Regions from separate parts of the Cytobacillus sp. FSL W7-1323 genome, predicted to be linked through region 4. Evidence: riboswitches for the same ligand, from Rfam matches in the RefSeq annotation. Region 4 holds a riboswitch; each other region holds the start of a gene.

Region 1 (4,749 bases), 620 kb from region 4:
GCCGACAAATCCGATTGTACCTGACACTGCTACAGCGGCACCAGTTAAAATCGATCCGGCAATTAAGACCATCATCTTACGTTTCTGTACATTCACCCCGATATGACGAGCTCTTTCTTCGCCGAATGACATCGCATTTAATTCCTTGCTATTGGCAATGAGCATCGCAGAACCAATGATAAAGAAAGGAAGGATGATTTGAACATAGTCCCAACCTCTCATCGATACGCTTCCTAACAACCACCCAATAATCTGTCTCAGTTCATCCCCGGTTAAAGCAATCATTAAGGAAATAAATGCACCTAGAAAAGAACTGAAGATAATACCGGTTAAAATGATTGTCTCTACTCTCATGCCACGATCAATTTGTCGCGCAAAGAAAAGGACAACAATTATCGTTAGAAAAGCTGTTGTAATACTAAATAACGGTAAAGTAAAGGTGCCAACAAACGGAATGGATAAACCGAGAAAGATCGTTAATACAGCACCAACAGAAGCTCCTGAAGACACCCCCAATGTATAAGGGTCTGCTAAAGGGTTCCTTAATAAACCTTGAAAGGCAGCACCTGCTATTGCAAGTGATGCCCCGACGAAGCCCGCCAATACTACTCTAGGCAAGCGAATATTCATAACAATATTACTATGCATTGGATTAACATCATTACTTATCGGTAAACGTAAGATTTCCGCTCCAATGATATTGAATATATCTAACGGTAGCACTGAAACAGTCCCTATAGAAATCCCCATCATCATTGCTACACATAAGAAAACGAACGCACAGAGATAAGCAACACCTCTATTATTTAAATACTTCTGGGTAAATCGCTTTTGCAAGCTCCTCTACTCCTTCTACAAGTCTAGGACCTGTACGAGTTACCTTATCAGAGTGCACATCATAGACTTGCTTCTCTTTAACGGCTGTTACATCTTGCCAACCTTCTCGACTTAAAAGGGTTTCTACCGCATTTTCCGTATAATACCCGTATGTAGTGATAATCACATCAGGATTTTTTTCGATGACAGCTTCCTCGTCAATTTGTGGCCACCCTTCTTCTTCAATTACATTTTCCGCTTGGATTAAATTGAGCATATCATCAATAAATGTTTTTTGACCGGCAGTATATAAAGAAGGAGCTGCAGAGATTTCTACAAAGACAGATTTTTTCTCTTCAACAGACTTTGCTTTTTCTTCAATTTCTGCCAAACGGGTTTTCATTTCCTCAACTGTTTGATTTGCTTCTTCTGTTGCTCCTGTTGCTTTACCAATCATTTCTATGGAATCATATACTTCTTCAAAATTCTGTGCATCATTGACAATAAGAACAGGAATACCAGCATCTCTTAATTGATCTAAGCCTTCAGTACTATTATGCGCTCCTGAATTATGTGCTAATACAACATCTGGATTTAAAGCAATAATTGCTTCTACATTAAATTCTTGTCCACCGATTTTTTCAATATCAGCTACTTCTTCTGGATAATTATCAAAATCAGATACACCGACTACCTTCTCACCTAACCCTAATTCGAAAGCGATTTCAGTATTACTCGGGATTAATGAAACAATCGCTTCTGGTTCCTCTTCAATCACCACTTCTTGATCCGCAGCATCCGTTAATGTTACAGGAAAAGCGCTAGTTTCAGTACTCTCTTCAACCTTCTCTTCTCCATCTTTTTTCGGTTCAGCTGTGTCATTCCCACATCCAGCAAGAATACCTGCTGATAGTAGAATCGAGACTAAAAATAAATACCATTTCTTCATGATTGACCCTCCTTAAAATATAAAACATCCCCATTAGTAGGAGATGTTTGGAAGGAATAATCACGACAAAGAAGCCTTACCAAACACCCCCTATCCTCGTAGGTTACAGTGTTTATGGAAGATAGGCAGGTTTCCTGGCTTATGGTTTATAATCAAAGGCTCCTCCTATACAACATATATAGGAGTTTTCTTTGTTTATTAACCAGTTACAGTGGCGGGACCGCATTGGTTTTACACCAATTTCCCCTATTAAGTCAAAAATTGACACCTATTTCCTTAAATCTACAATTTTCTGTCGATTTTATTATACCTTATCATATTTTGTGGTGCATTATTATTTTTATGAATCAGTTACTTGCCATTCTTTCAGTTTTTTATCAAAAACCAATCTCGCGTCTGGAGTGGCTTCCTTCCTCATTGCTTCGAACTCATCATACATATCATCCATATTAGCGAAATCTCCAACTGTCCAGAGCGGTATATTAATTTTTGTACGTGTCTGCTCACTCTGTTCAAAAGAAATTACCAGGCCTTCCTTCATTAAATTTCTTAATGCCATTAACGCGCCTTCTGGAACTTGCGGATATGTTTTTTTCTTTTTTAGGCCTAATAAAGATTTTTCTACTTTTAAATGCTCCATCTTCATAGCAGCAACGTCGCCAAGCATTTTGTAAAAGTCCTGCCAGTCTCGGTAATAGACCTTATTTAACCAACCGTCATCATGCGCTAAATAACAATAACGATTGCTTAAATGGTTATAGAAAGGTTTCTTTAAATGCTCCTTTACATGACTAAGATATAGGAGCTCAGCAATTGCTTGAGCAGGCAATTCATTTAACGATTCTTCCTCCTCGAAATCTATCCAGCAAAAATCACCATAACTATAAACATCTTCGTTTATTAGTGCTGGCAGGTCTTCATGAGCCACCCAATCAAACATGGTATGTACATTCAGTTCCCCATTATCATACTGATGCTTCACTAATAGAAGATGCCCTGTCCTGTTCTGTAATGATTGCATAAACTCAGAAAATTCAATTCCATAAGAAATAACGGACTGGTCCTTTTCGTTTAATAAGATATAGATGAGATCTCGAACACTATGATTTTTCTTTCGCAATTTAGAAACCTCCGAACTGAAAATAGAAAGACGAAGAGCAAATTCAATAGTACCACCTTAGTTATTACCCTCATACCACACACAATTTCGTTTTACTGCAATAATTTATACTAACTACATGTAAATCATAAACAACCGATACAATGCGTCATTTCATCCATTTCATTTTAGCAAAGATAAGGAAATACGATTATTAAAAAAACATTACAAAATAACTATTTCAATTCCTGAGTTTTGTTCATACCCTAAAAAAACCTTTTTATATCAAACCAATGATAACAATCCACTTCTAACACATACTATGAAAATAACTAATGGATTAGCATACAATCTTAACTTTTAAATCATACATTACTTTAAGAAATCATGATTTTCCCAGTAAAAGAATGGTAAGATAAGCATATAATCTCCGTTTACAATTTAAGGTATATCCTCGGTTGAAAGGACTTGAGCTTTATGATTCAGACGATGACAGAAAACCAAATCGCTTTATTGATCATCAAAGCATTAAAAGATAATAAACAAAAAGAATTTAACAGGATTTTAGATGAACTGCAACCGTATGATATTGCTCAAGCTTATGATCATCTGCCTGAAAAGCATAAGAAGCGCTTCTTATTATTTATGACTGCTGACCGCCTTGCCCAGTTGCTAGAGGAATTGAATAAAGACATGCAGCTTGAGGTTTTAAATAAATTAGAAAATGAGAAAACAGGAAAAGTCTTGGATCTAATGGACAATGACGACCTCGCCCTTTTACTTCATGATATGTCAGCTGAGAAAATAGAAGGTCTCCTTGCCGGTATGAAACAAAGTGAATCTCGCATCATTCAGAATATGATGACCTATCCACCAGAAACTGCCGGGCGCTTAATGACTAACCGTTTTGTATGGATTCGTGATTATTACACAGTCCGAGAAGCAGTAGAGAAGTTAAAATCCTTTGCAGAATATGCTGAAACGATTAATTATTTATACGTGATAGATCAAGACAGAAAATTAGTTGGGGTTGTCTCTCACCGTGACTTACTAATCGCAGAGCCCCTCGAGGTTATCCAAGACATTATGTATGAACGGGTCATCTCAGCTGCAGTGACGACAGACCAAGAAGAAGTTGCAAACATGGTCTTAAAATATGATTTTCTTGCTATTCCAATTGTGAATGAAGAAAATGTGCTAATGGGTATTGCCACTGTTGATGACTTGATGGATGTTGTTGTCCAAGAAGCGAATGAAGATATTGAAAAACTATCCGCTTCCGGTAAGGCAATTGACTTTGATACGAAAGCTTTCGTCGCCGCTTATCGAAGGTTACCGTGGCTCATCCTTTTATTATTCATCGGCATTATTTCAGGCAGTATCATAAGCGGGTATGAGGCTACTTTATCGCAAGTCGTAGCCCTCGCCTTTTTCATGCCCATGATTTCTGGTATGACAGGTAACACAGGTACGCAATCATTAGCTGTAGTTGTCCGAGGGCTTGTATCCAATGATTTAAATAAAAAAGTGGTTACGAAACTGATTCTTAGGGAATTAGGGGTAGGCGTGATTATTGGTGTCACTTGTGGTATTTTAATCGCACTGATTGCATTTTTTTGGCAAGGAAATATTTATTTAGGCTTAGTTGTCGGAGTTTCCCTACTTCTTACTTTAATTATCGGGACACTTTCGGGAGCAACTATTCCTTTACTATTATACAAATTCGGGATAGACCCAGCCATAGCTTCCGGGCCTCTTATTACAACATTAAATGACATTTTCTCACTTGTTACGTATTTTGGTATTGCCACAATGTTTATTTCCTACTTAACTTAACATTACTTTTTTATTTTATATTGTAAATAAGGAAACTCTTTCTCAATTC
Region 2 (4,749 bases), 1.3 Mb from region 4:
ACCTAACCGAATTATATGTTGTCAATTCGTTTGAACTGATAGAACCTGGTGTGATAGAAGATTTTGGGAATTACCAAAAGGTTAAAAATCTAACTGACACATCAAAAATTAGCAAAGAAAATGATCAGATCACATTACAAGCAAAAGAAGAAAATTACTATTATCAAGGAAACTTACCAAATAACTTTGAGTTACCTTGGCGTTTTACAATTAATTATTACCTTAATAATAAAAAGGTTGAACCAGAAAATTTAGCTGGTAAATCGGGCGATATAAAAATGGAAATTGCTGTAGAAGCGAATGAAGGTAAGCATTCTTCATTCTCTGAAAATTATATGCTGCAAATTAGCATACCGCTGAACACTGAAAAATTCAAGGATATAAAAGCCGAGAATGCCACTGTTGCACAATCCGGCAAAGATAAGCAGCTCACTTTTACCGTTATGCCGGAGCAGGAAGAAGTATTTACGATTGAGGCAGAAACAAATCATTTTGAAACAGAAGGTGTGCAAATATCTGCTTTACCTGCTTCACTTGCCATTGATAGCCCAGATACTGAAGAATTGACGAGTGAGTTTCACTCATTAACTGAGGCAATTGGTGACATTCATCATGGTGTCGGAGACTTAGCAATAGGAATGAATGAACTATCATCAGGCTTACGGTCTTTAGAGGGTGGGTCTGCACAATATAAAAAAGGACTAAATGAATTAAGTCAGTCTGGTAACCAATTAACAGAAGGATCAGCACAAATAAATAATACTTTATCTTTGATTAAAGATGAGATGAAACAAGCCAGTGGCGTAAGTGGTATTGGGGAACTCGAGAATGTAACAATCGATCTGCCTGAGGTAGCGGATAATCTAGAACAAGCAGCAAATGATGTAGACCAAGTAGTTGTTAATTATAATGAGGTAAAAACACAAATCAATCGTGCTCTGGAGCAGATACCAGATAACCAAATTTCAGATAAAGAGATAAATAAATTATATGAAAGTAATGCGGATAAAGAGGTAATTGATCAATTGGTAGAAACCTATAGAGGGACAAAAGCTGCTCAAGAAGTTCTACTACTAGCCAAAGATAACCTTACAGACATGGTTGAACCGCTATCAACCTTTAGTCAATCAATGAGAGAAGCAGCAGGTAACCTTCGTGCAATATCATCTAATATAGACGAATCTATTCTTCAAATTGACATTGATGAAGGGTTAAAACAATTGACATCTGGTGTTGAAGAAATGGTATCTAACTATAATCAATTCCACCAAGGGTTACTTGCTTATACAGGCGGTGTTTCTGAATTAAGTACATCATATAGTGACATCCATGAAGGAATTAGCGGTTCTCTATCTGGAGCTGAGCAACTAACGAAAGGAGCTGGCTCGCTTCATAATGGAACTGGACAATTACATGATGCAACTAAAGACATTCCTGATGAGGTGACAAAAGAAGTGGATGAAATGATATCGCAATATGATAAATCTGATTATGAGCCAATTTCTTTTGTATCAGATAAAAATAATGAAAAGTTGGAACTAGTCCAATTTGTCATCCAAACAGATAAGATTAAAATAAAAGATAACAAAGAAGATGTAAAAGAAACAAAAGATAAAGTAGGATTCTTCGAGAAACTTCTTAACTTATTTAAGTAAACTTGAAAAACACGCCACTGCAATCTAGGAGGCGTGTTTCTCTTTTCGGTGGTAAATTTATATAAACCTTTCATGTTACATCAAACGATCGGTCAAAATGAAGAATTAGGCTTTCTTCTACTCGGGTTGTAGGAGTGGATTTAATCAATGACTCTAGCTTATATTGTGGTTGGAAGAAAAATGATAAAGAGCCTAACTTTTTCATCATTTTAAGCTGAGAATACATATTCTAAAAAATAAATTGTAAATTTTCCGAAAAATTGATATATTGTTAGTGTGAAAACTAAATAAGCTAAATAAACAGGTGCTTGTTCATCAAGCTTAAAAGGGAAACCGGTTAGACTCCGGTGCTGTCCCGCAACTGTATATGCGAGCGGATTGTACATAACCACTTATTCATTATTGAATGGGGAAGGAGCAAATCCGCCACGACCATAAGCCAGGAGACCTGCCTGTTTTAGCCAACATCATTACCTACGCGGATAGGGGGTGTTAAGTGCGGATAGAAGAACATGTATATAACACTACACATGTTTATTTGTTTGTCCACTCGTTACTTAACAACTTCTTTTAATAGGAGTTGTTTTTTGTTTGAAGGAGGTTTGCTTCTTAGTACTGATTTGAGCAAGCGCTCAATCAAAGGAGATAGAAAGATGTAAAGGGAGTGCACGATGGCGAAGCTAAAAAAAACGCTAGAAGAAAAGGGAGATATTTTTTCTCCTGAAGATTTTCTTGAAGAGGAACAACTCATTGCACAAACGGCAGAATTATTTATTAAGAATGAAGTGTTGCCCCAAATGGATTCATTAGAAAAAAAGAACTATGAAGTGGCTAAGAATCTGTTTAAAAAATCAGGGGAACTTGGTCTACTTGCTATTGATGTACCTGAAGATTATGGCGGGTTTGCACTTGGTAAAAAATTATCCGGGCTTATTGCTGAAAAGATAGGATACGGTGGGGCTTTTAGTGTTTCCTATAATATTCATGTAGGTGTTGGCACATTACCGTATGTTTATTTTGGTTCAGAAGCACAAAAACAAAAGTATTTACCACAACTCATCTCTGGGGATTGGATTGGTGCTTATGCCTTAACGGAAGCAGGAGCTGGATCAGACGCACTTTCACCTAAAACAAGAGCTATTTACAACAGCAAGAGTGATAGTTGGATAATAAATGGGGAAAAACAATGGATTACCAATGCTCACATAGCAAATGTGTTTGTTGTGTTTTGCCAAACAAATGACGGGATGACTGCTTTTATTGTTGAAAAAAACACAGCAGGCGTATCTATTGGTGCAGAAGAAGAAAAGATGGGTATTCATGGATCATCAACAGCTACTCTTATATTGGAAGATGTCGTTGTGCCATCCGCTAATATACTAGGAGAAAAAGGAAAAGGTCATCAAGTTGCCATGAATATATTAAATCTTGCTAGATTGAAGCTAGCTTTCTCGAATATTGGCACAGCTAAACAAGCCTTCAACTTTTCTCTTAGCTATGCGAAAGAGAGACAACAATTTGATAGAGCGCTGGTTGAATTTACGTTGATACAAGAAAAATTAGCTGAAATGGCGACATCTATTTATGCAAGTGAAAGTGCCGCTTATCGCACAGCAGATATGATTGATCAAGCTCCAACGGATGAAGGAATCACCTCTTTAAAAGCATTCGCAATGGAATGTGCCATAAACAAAGTACGATGCTCTGAAATGCTTGGGCATGTAACAGATGAGGCCGTTCAAATTCACGGTGGATACGGTTATATGAGAGATTACGATGTTGAGCGACTATATAGGGATGCTCGAATCAGTCGTATCTTTGAAGGAACAAACGAAATCAATCGCTTAACCATAGCAAAAAACTTACTTCACAAACACTCATCTAAAGATATCACAATCAATACCCCGACACCATTACACCGAGATAGAAACAGCCAATTTATTGAGTTAGGAAAAGAACTGTTATCGCTGTCTTTGAAAGCGGTTTCAAATGCAAAGATTGATATTAATAGAGAACAGCAGTATGCACGTCTTTTAGCTAATATCATCACAGAACTATACACAATGGAAGCGACTTATATGCGGACTTCAAAACTGCAACATCGAAAACAAAATCAAAAGTGGAAAGATTTAGCGACTGATATTAAATGCGAACAATGCTTTCAATATTTGAAACAACAAACGATTAGCCTGATTTCAGCAGCGATACTTGATGAAAAAGAACGATTCGTTGCATTCGCAAATATTGAAAATTACCAAATCCCACTCTACAGCAATCTGTTATTGAAAAAAAGGCAATTAGCACAAATACTTATTGATCAACCAAAATTACTGAAATGAAGGGAGCTAAAATGATGGGTGAGAAAATCGGTTTTATTGGTTTAGGGAATATGGGTTTACCGATGGCGCAAAGCTTATTATCAGAAGGCAATGAAGTGTACGGCATCGACCTCAACAAAGATGCTGAAGCGGCATTGCTAAGGTCGGGAGGTGTGATTGGATTATCAATCAAAAATATCATAAAGCAAGTAAATTTTATTTTCACAAGCTTACCTTCAATGAAAGCGGTGGAAGAAATCTATTTAGGTGAGGAAGGATTGATTACAAAAGGACGGGAAGGCATTGTCCTGATTGATACAAGTACTGTTGCTCCTAGCTTGAATCAAAAATTAGCAGAAGAAGCAAAAAAGAAGAGGATTCATTTTCTTGCTGCTCCTGTCAGTGGGGGTGTAATCGGTGCTGAAAATCGTACTTTAACCATTATGGTCGGTGGTCCTAAACAAGCTTTCGAGCAATCCCAACCATTGTTAAATATTCTTGGAGAGAATATTTTTCATGTGAATGAACGAATTGAAAGCGGAACTGCAGTCAAATTAATCAATAACTTACTTATCGGTTTTTATACTGCTGGTGTAAGCGAAGCCTTAAATCTGGCAGAAAAAAGCAACATTAATTTAGCGCAATTATTTGAGATGTTGAATGTGAGCTACGGCCAAAGTCGGATATATGAAAGAAACTATAAAAGTTTTATCGCGAACGAAGATTATCGTCCCGGTTTTACCTTGCAGCTATTAAATAAAGATCTTGGTTTCGCG
Region 3 (4,749 bases), 1.7 Mb from region 4:
TTGAGCTCTATTATGAAACGAGTGCGATTATTATTACCCTTATTTTGTTAGGGAAATTATTTGAAGCACGTGCAAAAGGAAGATCATCAGAAGCAATAAAAAAATTAATGAATTTAAAGGCTAAAAAAGCCGTTGTATTAAAAGAAGGGAAGGAAACCATTGTCCCTGTTGAGCAAGTAATGCAAGGCGATATGGTTATCATTAAGCCTGGTGACAGAATTCCTGTAGATGCAGTAATCATTGAAGGGCATTCAGCAGTTGACGAATCAATGTTAACAGGAGAAAGCGTGCCAGTTGATAAGAAAGCTGGTGATGAAGTAATAGGAGCAACTGTAAACAAAAATGGCCATTTAACAGTTGAAGCAACAAAGGTTGGAAAAGATTCAGCGCTTGCGCAAATTATTAAAGTAGTCGAGCAAGCACAAGGGTCAAAAGCACCTATTCAGCGGTTAGCCGATAAGATTTCGGGCATCTTTGTTCCCATTGTGGTAGCTATTGCCCTTGTTACCTTCTGTATATGGTTTCTTTTCTTGCAACCGGGTGATGTAGCTAGTGCGTTAGAAAAAATGATTGCTGTACTCGTCATTGCTTGTCCTTGTGCACTAGGATTAGCGACGCCTACTTCAATTATGGCAGGGTCTGGCCGTTCAGCCGAGATGGGTGTTTTATTTAAAGGTGGAGAGCATCTCGAGATGACACATGAAATTACAACTGTTGTGGTTGATAAAACAGGTACTGTTACAAATGGTCAGCCTGTATTAACCGATATCATAGTCGAGCCTGGAACAAATGAGGCCCATTTCCTTTCCATTGTTGCTGCGAGTGAGAAGTCATCTGAACACCCTCTTGCTGAAGCCATTGTGAAAGGGTTAGAGGAGAGAAATATAGAAAAAGTAAAAAGTGAATATTTCGAAGCGCTACCGGGTTATGGTATCTCTGCGAAAGTTACAGGAAAAGATGTACTGATTGGTACAGTTAGATTAATGGTAGAGAATGGGATAGACTCCTCTTGGTTCTCGAAACAAATGAAAGAATTAGAAGGTGAAGGAAAAACAGCTATGCTTGTGGCTATTAACGGTAGAGCAAAAGGCCTCCTTGCTGTAGCTGATACGATAAAAGATTCATCAAACGAAGCGATTCAAAGGCTACATGATATGGGGTTAGAAGTTATTATGATGACTGGAGATAACCAGTTAACCGCACAAGCCATTGCTAAAGAAGTAGGTATATCAAAAGTCATTGCAGAAGTCTTACCAGAAACGAAAGCAGAAGAAGTAAGAAAGCTACAAAGTCAAGGGAAAAAGGTAGCGATGGTAGGAGATGGTATTAACGATGCCCCAGCATTAGCAACTGCCGATATCGGCATGGCTATCGGTACAGGTACAGATATTGCCATGGAAGCAGGAGACATTACACTTATGCGTGGTGATCTAAATAGTATTGCTGATGCAATCATGATGAGTAAAAAAACCATTCGTAATATTAAACAGAATCTTTTTTGGGCGTTTGGCTATAATACAATCGGTATTCCTATTGCAGCTGCAGGTTTCTTAGCACCATGGTTAGCAGGTGCTGCGATGGCGTTTAGCTCTGTGTCCGTTGTATTAAATGCACTTCGTTTGCAACGTGTAAGATAAAAATAACAAGTTCCGTATGAATTTCTATAAAACATTCTATACAATAAACTGAATGAGAAAAACAAGCTAATTTAAATAGTTAGTTTGTTTTTCTATTTTTATAGAAGACATGAAGAAGATTGGTAAAAAAATTTTGTCCTTTAAGATAAATTATTTTCTTTTAATATGGAATATACCTTTAATTAATTTTTGCCCCACAACTTTAACACCATTGATTTATTTCAACAATTCTATGATTTTTTAATTTATTTACCAAAAAACTATTACTTTTCTGGTTTAAGCATACTCGTTTGAAGGTAAAAAAGTAGAGTTGGTCAGCTTGAACAATTTTTAATGGATTTCAAGACTTTTTTACACAAATAAGAAATGCTATTATTTATTATGGTCTTAAATTTACCGCTAAAAGAACGAAATGTATATTTTAGATTTAGATAAAAGAAATAAATTGTATTCTATGAAATGATGTGATATGATTACTCATACAATCTCAGATACAATATATAGTTATTTTTTTACTTCTTAACAACTACATATAGTAATTGGTTGAAGGAGTCCAAATGGACTTAAAATGGGAATCCGGATAAGCCGGAGCTGTACCCGCAACTGTAAGTGTGACGAAAAGAGGAAACCACTGTTCTTTTGAAAGAATGGGAAGGCTCTTAGTAGATTGATACACAAGCCAGGATACCTGCCTTCTTAATCAAAAGTTTCAATTCTTCGGGGCTTGAGAAGATGAAACGACAGTTGATGAAAAGAGTGTATTGTACACTTGTATTTATACTGTCGTTTGATCCGCTCAAGGTGTAACTGGGGCGGTTTTTTTTATGCCTAAATTTGATAGAAATAGTTTGAAGGAGGAAGGAATTTGAAAACAATGATTGATACGACAGTCAATTTTGAACAATTATATCAACAATTCAACAACTTACCAATTAGTGCGTTAGAAAAGCGTGCAGATCAATTAAATCACTTAGAGTTAGATAGTTTCTACGATCAGTTAATACTAGAATGTCTTTCTTACATAAATGTTAATGAACCTGATTGGACATATGTGGCTGCCCATTTATATTTAAAGAAGATTTATCAACAAGCAGCTGAGAACCGAGGGTACAGTGGTCAGGCTTATGGTGATTTTCATTCTTTAATTCAACAATTAAGTGATATTGATATTTATAGTCCTATTTTATTATCTAGTTATACAAAAGAAGAAATTGATGAATTAGGCAAAGAAATTGTCCCTGAAAGAGATCAGCTCTTTACTTATCTCGGGATCAAAATGCTTACGGATCGTTATGTAGCAAAAGATCGCAAAAAGAGGATTTTTGAATTGCCTCAAGAACGCTGGATGGTTATTGCAATGATTCTTATGCATCAAGAAGAAAAAAATCGGCTGCAATTAGTAAAAGAAGCTTACTGGGCAATGAGTAACTTATTTATGACCGTAGCTACACCAACTTTATCTAATGCAGGTAAGAATTGGGGACAACTATCTAGCTGCTTTATCGAAACAGTTGATGATAGTCTAGATTCAATTTATGACAGTAATACAGACATTGCTGCACTATCTAAAAATGGTGGTGGAATCGGCGTTTATTTAGGTAAGATTCGTAGTAGAGGTAGTATGATTAAAGGGTTCAAAGGCGCTTCATCTGGGGTGCTTCCATGGATGAAACAACTAAATAATACAGCTGTAAGTGTCGATCAACTTGGACAAAGACAAGGGGCAATTAGCGTTTATTTAGACGTTTGGCACAAGGATATCTTCTCTTTCCTTGATGCAAAGTTAAATAATGGTGATGAAAGATTACGTACACATGATTTATTTACCGGTGTATGTCTACCTGATTTATTCATGGAAAAAGTAGAAGAGCGTAGTAACTGGTATTTATTTGACCCACATGAGGTTCGACAAAAAATGGGCTTCTCACTAGAAGATTATTATGATGAAGAAGTTGGTGCAGGTACTTTTAGAATGAAATATCTAGAATGCGTCAATAATGAAGAGCTATCGAAGAAGGAAATTCCTGCTATCGATATTATGAAGTCTATCATGCGTAGTCAATTAGAAACTGGAACACCATTTATGTTCTATCGGGATGAAGTGAACCGTATGAATGCAAACGCACATGCAGGTATGATCTATTGTACAAATCTTTGTACTGAAATCGTTCAAAATCAAAGTGTAACAACAAGAGAAGAAGAGTATACAAAAGATGGTAAAATTGTCATCGAGAAAACACCTGGAGATTTCGTCGTATGTAACCTGTCTTCTATTAACCTTGCCAAAGCAGTGAATGAAGCAGTCATAGAACGATTGATTCCTATTCAAGTAAGAATGCTGGACAATGTAATTGATATTAATAAAATCCCTGTTATCCAAGGGCAGTTAACGAATAAAAAATATCGCGCGATTGGCTTAGGTACTTTCGGCTGGCATCATTTATTAGCTACTAATAAGGTCGTTTGGGAAAGCCCTGAATCATTAGAATTTGCAGACCGACTTTACGAGAAAATTGCTTACTTAACAATTGAAAGTTCTATGAATCTAGCTGAGGAAAAGGGAGCCTACCCCGCATTCAATGGTTCAGATTGGCAAACAGGTGCCTATTTCGAAAAAAGAGATTACCTGAATGCTGATAGCGAACTTGATTGGCAAGGACTAATGGAAAAAGTGAGAGCAAAAGGAATTAGAAACGGCTATTTACAAGCGGTAGCACCAAATGCGTCAACTGCATTAATTGCAGGTAGTACACCGAGTATTGATCCAATCTTCAACAAGCAATACTCAGAGGAGAAAAAAGACTATCGTATTCCTGTAACTGCACCAGACCTAAACGCTCAAACTACGTGGTACTATAAATCTGCTTACCATATCGATCAAAAATGGAGCATTGCTCAAAATGCGAAACGTCAAAAGCATATTGACCAAGCAGTGTCATTTAATCTTTATATTAAAAATACGATTAAAGCAAAAGAATTATTAGATCTTCACGTATCGGCATGGAAAAACAGGCTGAAAACAACGTATTATTTACGTTCTACTTCCACAGATATTGAAGATTGTGAATCATGCTCTAGCTGATTTCACCGAGAGGAGAATGAAATAAATGAA
Region 4 (4,749 bases):
ATGGATATTCACATTCAATCTTCTCAGAAGAAGTTCCATCTTTATAATGGATTTGAACAGCATTAGCGATTGAGCGCTTGTTCGGATCTAAATAATCCTTCGAGTATTGCAGATCTTCCACAACCTCCATCTTCTCTCGTAAGCTGTCTACTCGGGGGTCGCTAGCTACATCATCCTCATAATCCTCAGCGCGAATATTTCCTTTTAATAAACCAATTGCTGTAATGTACTGAATACAGTGATCGCGGTCAGCTGGATTATGTAATGGACCTGTTTTATCGATAATCCTAATCGCTGATTCATGTGTGGTAATCGTAATTCGATCGATATCGTTTAAATCACCTACATCACCATTTTGATGAAGTGAAACGGCACACTCTGCTGCAGTTTGCGCGTGAAATTCCGCCGGATAAGAAACTTTGAATAATACATTTTCCATTACATAAGCACTGAACTTTCTTTGTAGGGTAAGTTTTTGCCCTTTAAACAGAACGTCTTCAAATCCCCAGTTAGGTGCAGATAAGACACTGTTATAGCCCATTTCACCTTTCACAGCCATCATAGCTAACTGAACACCCCTACTTGTCGCATCTCCAGCAGCCCATGATTTTCTTGAGCCCGTATTTGGCGCATGACGATATGTCCTTAATGCAGAATTATCCACCCATGCAAGTGATAATGCATGAATCACTTCTTCTTTTGTTGCACCAAGCATCTTTGCCGTAACAGCAGTTGTTGCCACTTTAACAAACAGTACATGATCTAAACCCACGCGATTTAAACTATTATCTAGCGCTAATATTCCTTGAATTTCATGAGCCTTGATCATCATTTCCAGGACTTCAATCATTTTAACTGGCTCTTTACCCACTGAAAGACGTTGCCTACTTAAATAATCTGCAACTGCCAAAATGCCACCAAGGTTGTCAGAAGGATGCCCCCATTCAGCAGCTAACCATGTATCATTGTAATCCAGCCAGCGAATCATACAGCCAATATTAAATGCACCTCTAATAGGATCTAATTCAAATGATGTACCAGGGACTCTTGTTCCATTAGGTACAACCGTTCCTGGCACAACAGGACCGAGTAGTTTGGTACATTCAGGATAATCAAGCGCTAATATTCCACAACCAATTGTATCGAGCAAGATATAATGTGCTGTGCGATAAGCCTCTTCACTTGTTATTTCATAATCCAATACATAATCAGCAATTTTCGTTAAAATAGCATCGGTTTCAACCTTTTCATTCGTTTTCAGCATTTACTCGTAATCCTCCTCAATTTGGTAAGGTATGGCGTGCACCTGAATAAATGACCCGCGGTCTAAATAAGCGATTGTTTTCATGCTGTTCAATGACATGGGCACATAAACCAACCGTTCTTGCACTAAAGAAAATCGGTGTGTAAAGTGGGATAGGAATCCCTAACATGCCATAAACCGGTGCGGCATAATAATCTAAATTAGGGTATAGCCCTTTCTCTAGCTCCATGATTCTTTCTCCTGCTTCACATTTTCGAAGCAACGAATCATCTCCATACTGTATGGATAACTCCTGTAGAGCTTCCTTCATCATTAATGCTCTTGGGTCCATTTTTTTCATATAAACTCTATGACCAAAGCCCATAATCTTTTCTTTTTTAAATAGTTTTTTATAGAAGAGGCCTTCCAAGCCAGCGACACTTTCCGCTTCATTCAACATGTACATAACCGCTTCATTCGCACCGCCATGCAAGCTACCTTTTAAACTTGCAACTGCACCCGTTAACGCTCCAAATAGATCGGATTGTGTAGAAGCAATTACTCTTGCTGTAAATGTTGAGTTTGGCATTTCATGTTCACTATATAAAAGTAATGACTGGTCAAATACTCTTTCTTCTAAATCGGAAGGTACTCTACCAGTTAACATATAGAAAAAGTTGGCACTATACGATAGGGATTTATCCGGTTCAATTCTCTCCAGACCTTGTAATATACGATAACTGTTAGCTACAATTGTCGGAACTCCTCCAAGTAGGCGATAAGCTCTTTCTTTATTTGCTTGCTTCGACCTATCTTCTAAGGTCGTATCATATCCAGCCAAGCTCGAGATGCCAGTGCGGAGCCCATCCATTGGATGTGTTCCTTTTGGCAAATGAGTAAAAACCTCCATGACGGCCGTCGGTATTTCATAATAGGACTTTAACGTATTAGCTAATGAAGTTTTTTCCTCGTCTGTTGGTAATTGATCTTCTAGAAGTAAATGGATAATATCTAAATAGCTTTTCGTTTTTGAAAGTTGAATTAAGTCATAACCTTTTATGACAATCTCTCCATGAACAGTATCTAAAAATGAGATGCTGGTCTCAGAAGCTATGATTCCCTCTAACCCTGGTATATACTTCTCCTCCATGCTCACAATCATTTTCCTCCCATCCAATTACATCGTGCCTGACAATGCTGTAAGCCCTTTCAGCATTCCTTAAATATATTTGGATCTTCTCTTCTTCTACAGAGAGTGTTCGGATGTCTTCTTTATACTGATCTAATACTTTTCTTAAACTATAACTCTCAGCAGAATAGCTGTTCATCATGATCGTTGATTTCATTATGTTCACATAATAAGGAACGGTTCCAAACAAAGCTTTTTCCTCCGTTCTTGCTCACCTTTTTACCATATCAATCCATTAAAAAAACAACTTCTAGAAAGAAGTTGTTAAGTTCAAACGAATACTAAAATAAACATGCGACCTTGGCATGTATTCATTACCCGTACTTAACACCTCCTATATCCACGTAGGAATTGATGTTTACACTAAACAGGCAGGTCTCCTGGCTTATGGTCAACATGATACGAAACCTTCCCATCTCCAATTTTAGGAAACAGTGGTATCTTTCATATCACTCGCAAATACAGTTGCGGGACAGCGACGGAATCCAACCGTACTTCCCTTTTAAGTAAATAGACAAGCTAGCATTCTATTTACACCTATTTTTGAAAATATTAAGTTGTTCTATTTAAATATATCAATATTTTAGAAAATTGACAATTATTTTCTTAATCGCACTACTTTTCACTTTAAAATTAACACTTTTTATTATAACAATTTAAATGTCGCCTACAAACATATCTTAAAAGAAATACAATTTTAACATAACATTTACCATTTTACAGAAAAAAAGCTATCGCCCATAGACAGACAAGACGGCTTTTTGTTATAGTATATTAGTTACCATTGATAACTATTTTAAATGAGGTGAATATTATTATTGCTAGCCAAAGGTTCTTTCATCACTTTATGATGCTTTATCGCCCTTTTGAGAATAGACTAAACAGCTTATTAACGAAACATCAATTACAACGGGCACAGTGGACAATCCTTTATTATCTCTACCATTTTGGTCCAACAACTTTAGTAGAGATTGCTGCGTATCAAGGTGTTGAAAAGCCAACAGTCACGAGGACAATAAATCAGCTTGAGGAATATGGATATGTAGAAAAAATCCCAAGCATGGATAAACGTGAAAAGAAAATGAAAATAACGAACGAAGGTGAGCACATATACAAAAAAATCCGCATTCCGATTGATCAATTCGAAATGGAAATATTAGAGGGAATCACACCTGAAGAACAAGAAGAATGTATTCGTATTTTTGATAGTATTAAAAGCAATTTGTAAGGAGGAAGAAAAAGAAAATGAGTTCAACAAAAGAAAAATTATGGACCAAGGACTTTATCACCGTTTCTTCCGTAAACTTTTTTCTAACATTAGTGTTTTATTTATTAATGGTTACAATTGCCGTGTATGCCGTTGAAGCACATCACGCAACCGCCAGCCAAGCTGGCTTAGTTACTGGCATATTTATTATAGGAACATTGGTAGGAAGATTGTTTATAGGTAAATATATTGATCGTATTGGACGGAAGAAGACTTTAATCATTGGCTTACTATTATTTAGTTTATCAACAAGTCTTTATTTTATTGAAATTGATGTCAATTTCTTACTTATTACCCGCTTTATCCACGGTTTAACATTAGGGATGGCAAGTACAGCAAGTGGTACAATTGTCGCTTCAGTTATTCCGCAAACAAGGAAAGGTGAAGGAATCGGCTATTTTAGTATGAGTAATACTTTAGCGACGGCAATAGGACCTTTTATCGGTATGTTAATGAGTCAATACACAACTTTTCATACGATTTTCATTTTTTGTTTGATTCTTGGTATTATTGGCCTACTTATCGGGTTAACGGTGAATGTGAAAGAGTTAACTGAAGATCAGAAAGCTCAATTTCAATCATCTGGTTTTCAATTATCTAGCTTTATTGAACCAAAGGCACTTCCAATTGCACTCGTCACATTAACAGTCGCATTTTGTTATTCAAGCGTCTTGTCTTTTATTAACTTTTATGCAATTGAAAAGGACTTAGTAAGTGCTGCTAGCTTTTTCTTCTTTGTCTATGCCATTGCTGTCTTACTATCCCGCCCTTTCACTGGTAGGTTAATGGACAGCAAAGGGGCAAATTATGTGATGTATCCAGCGTTCATTTTATTTGGCGTAGGTCTATTCTTACTTAGTAATTCAGCAAATGGTGTTATGCTATTAGTGGCGGGGGCTTTGATTGGCTTAGGCTTTGGTAATATGCAGTCTTGTACACAAGCGATTGCGGTCAAATTAACGCCACCCCATCGCATGGGGCTAGCTACTTCTACCTTCTTTATCTTTCTCGATGGTGGTTTAGGTTTTGGACCCTATTTATTAGGTTTAC

The links. A riboswitch is a leader RNA that binds a small molecule or an ion and turns the genes downstream of it on or off. The one in region 4 is predicted to bind cobalamin.
Region 1: it holds a riboswitch for cobalamin, as region 4 does, so the genes downstream of both, MKX67_RS02255 (ABC transporter substrate-binding protein) here and MKX67_RS05465 (hypothetical protein) in region 4, are expected to answer to the same signal.
Region 2: it holds a riboswitch for cobalamin, as region 4 does, so the genes downstream of both, MKX67_RS11860 (acyl-CoA dehydrogenase family protein) here and MKX67_RS05465 (hypothetical protein) in region 4, are expected to answer to the same signal.
Region 3: it holds a riboswitch for cobalamin, as region 4 does, so the genes downstream of both, MKX67_RS13605 (ribonucleoside-diphosphate reductase subunit alpha) here and MKX67_RS05465 (hypothetical protein) in region 4, are expected to answer to the same signal.

What each region holds. Positions count from the first base shown of each region.
Region 1 is NZ_CP151998.1:423,252-428,000, reverse strand. It holds gene MKX67_RS02260 (iron ABC transporter permease) at 1-837, opposite strand, end outside; gene MKX67_RS02255 (ABC transporter substrate-binding protein) at 803-1,765, opposite strand; cobalamin riboswitch at 1,872-2,052, opposite strand; gene MKX67_RS02250 (hypothetical protein) at 2,106-2,885, opposite strand; gene mgtE (magnesium transporter) at 3,342-4,700, shown strand.
Region 2 is NZ_CP151998.1:2,311,839-2,316,587, reverse strand. It holds gene MKX67_RS11865 (YhgE/Pip domain-containing protein) at 1-1,655, shown strand, start outside; cobalamin riboswitch at 1,941-2,126, shown strand; gene MKX67_RS11860 (acyl-CoA dehydrogenase family protein) at 2,327-3,994, shown strand; gene MKX67_RS11855 (NAD(P)-dependent oxidoreductase) at 4,009-4,749, shown strand, end outside.
Region 3 is NZ_CP151998.1:2,695,225-2,699,973, reverse strand. It holds gene MKX67_RS13610 (heavy metal translocating P-type ATPase) at 1-1,637, shown strand, start outside; cobalamin riboswitch at 2,168-2,348, shown strand; gene MKX67_RS13605 (ribonucleoside-diphosphate reductase subunit alpha) at 2,512-4,719, shown strand; gene MKX67_RS13600 (ribonucleotide-diphosphate reductase subunit beta) at 4,745-4,749, shown strand, end outside.
Region 4 is NZ_CP151998.1:1,045,198-1,049,946, reverse strand. It holds gene prpD (2-methylcitrate dehydratase) at 1-1,264, opposite strand, end outside; gene mmgD (citrate synthase) at 1,281-2,402, opposite strand; gene MKX67_RS05465 (hypothetical protein) at 2,347-2,622, opposite strand; cobalamin riboswitch at 2,785-2,988, opposite strand; gene MKX67_RS05460 (MarR family transcriptional regulator) at 3,217-3,660, shown strand; gene MKX67_RS05455 (MFS transporter) at 3,678-4,749, shown strand, end outside.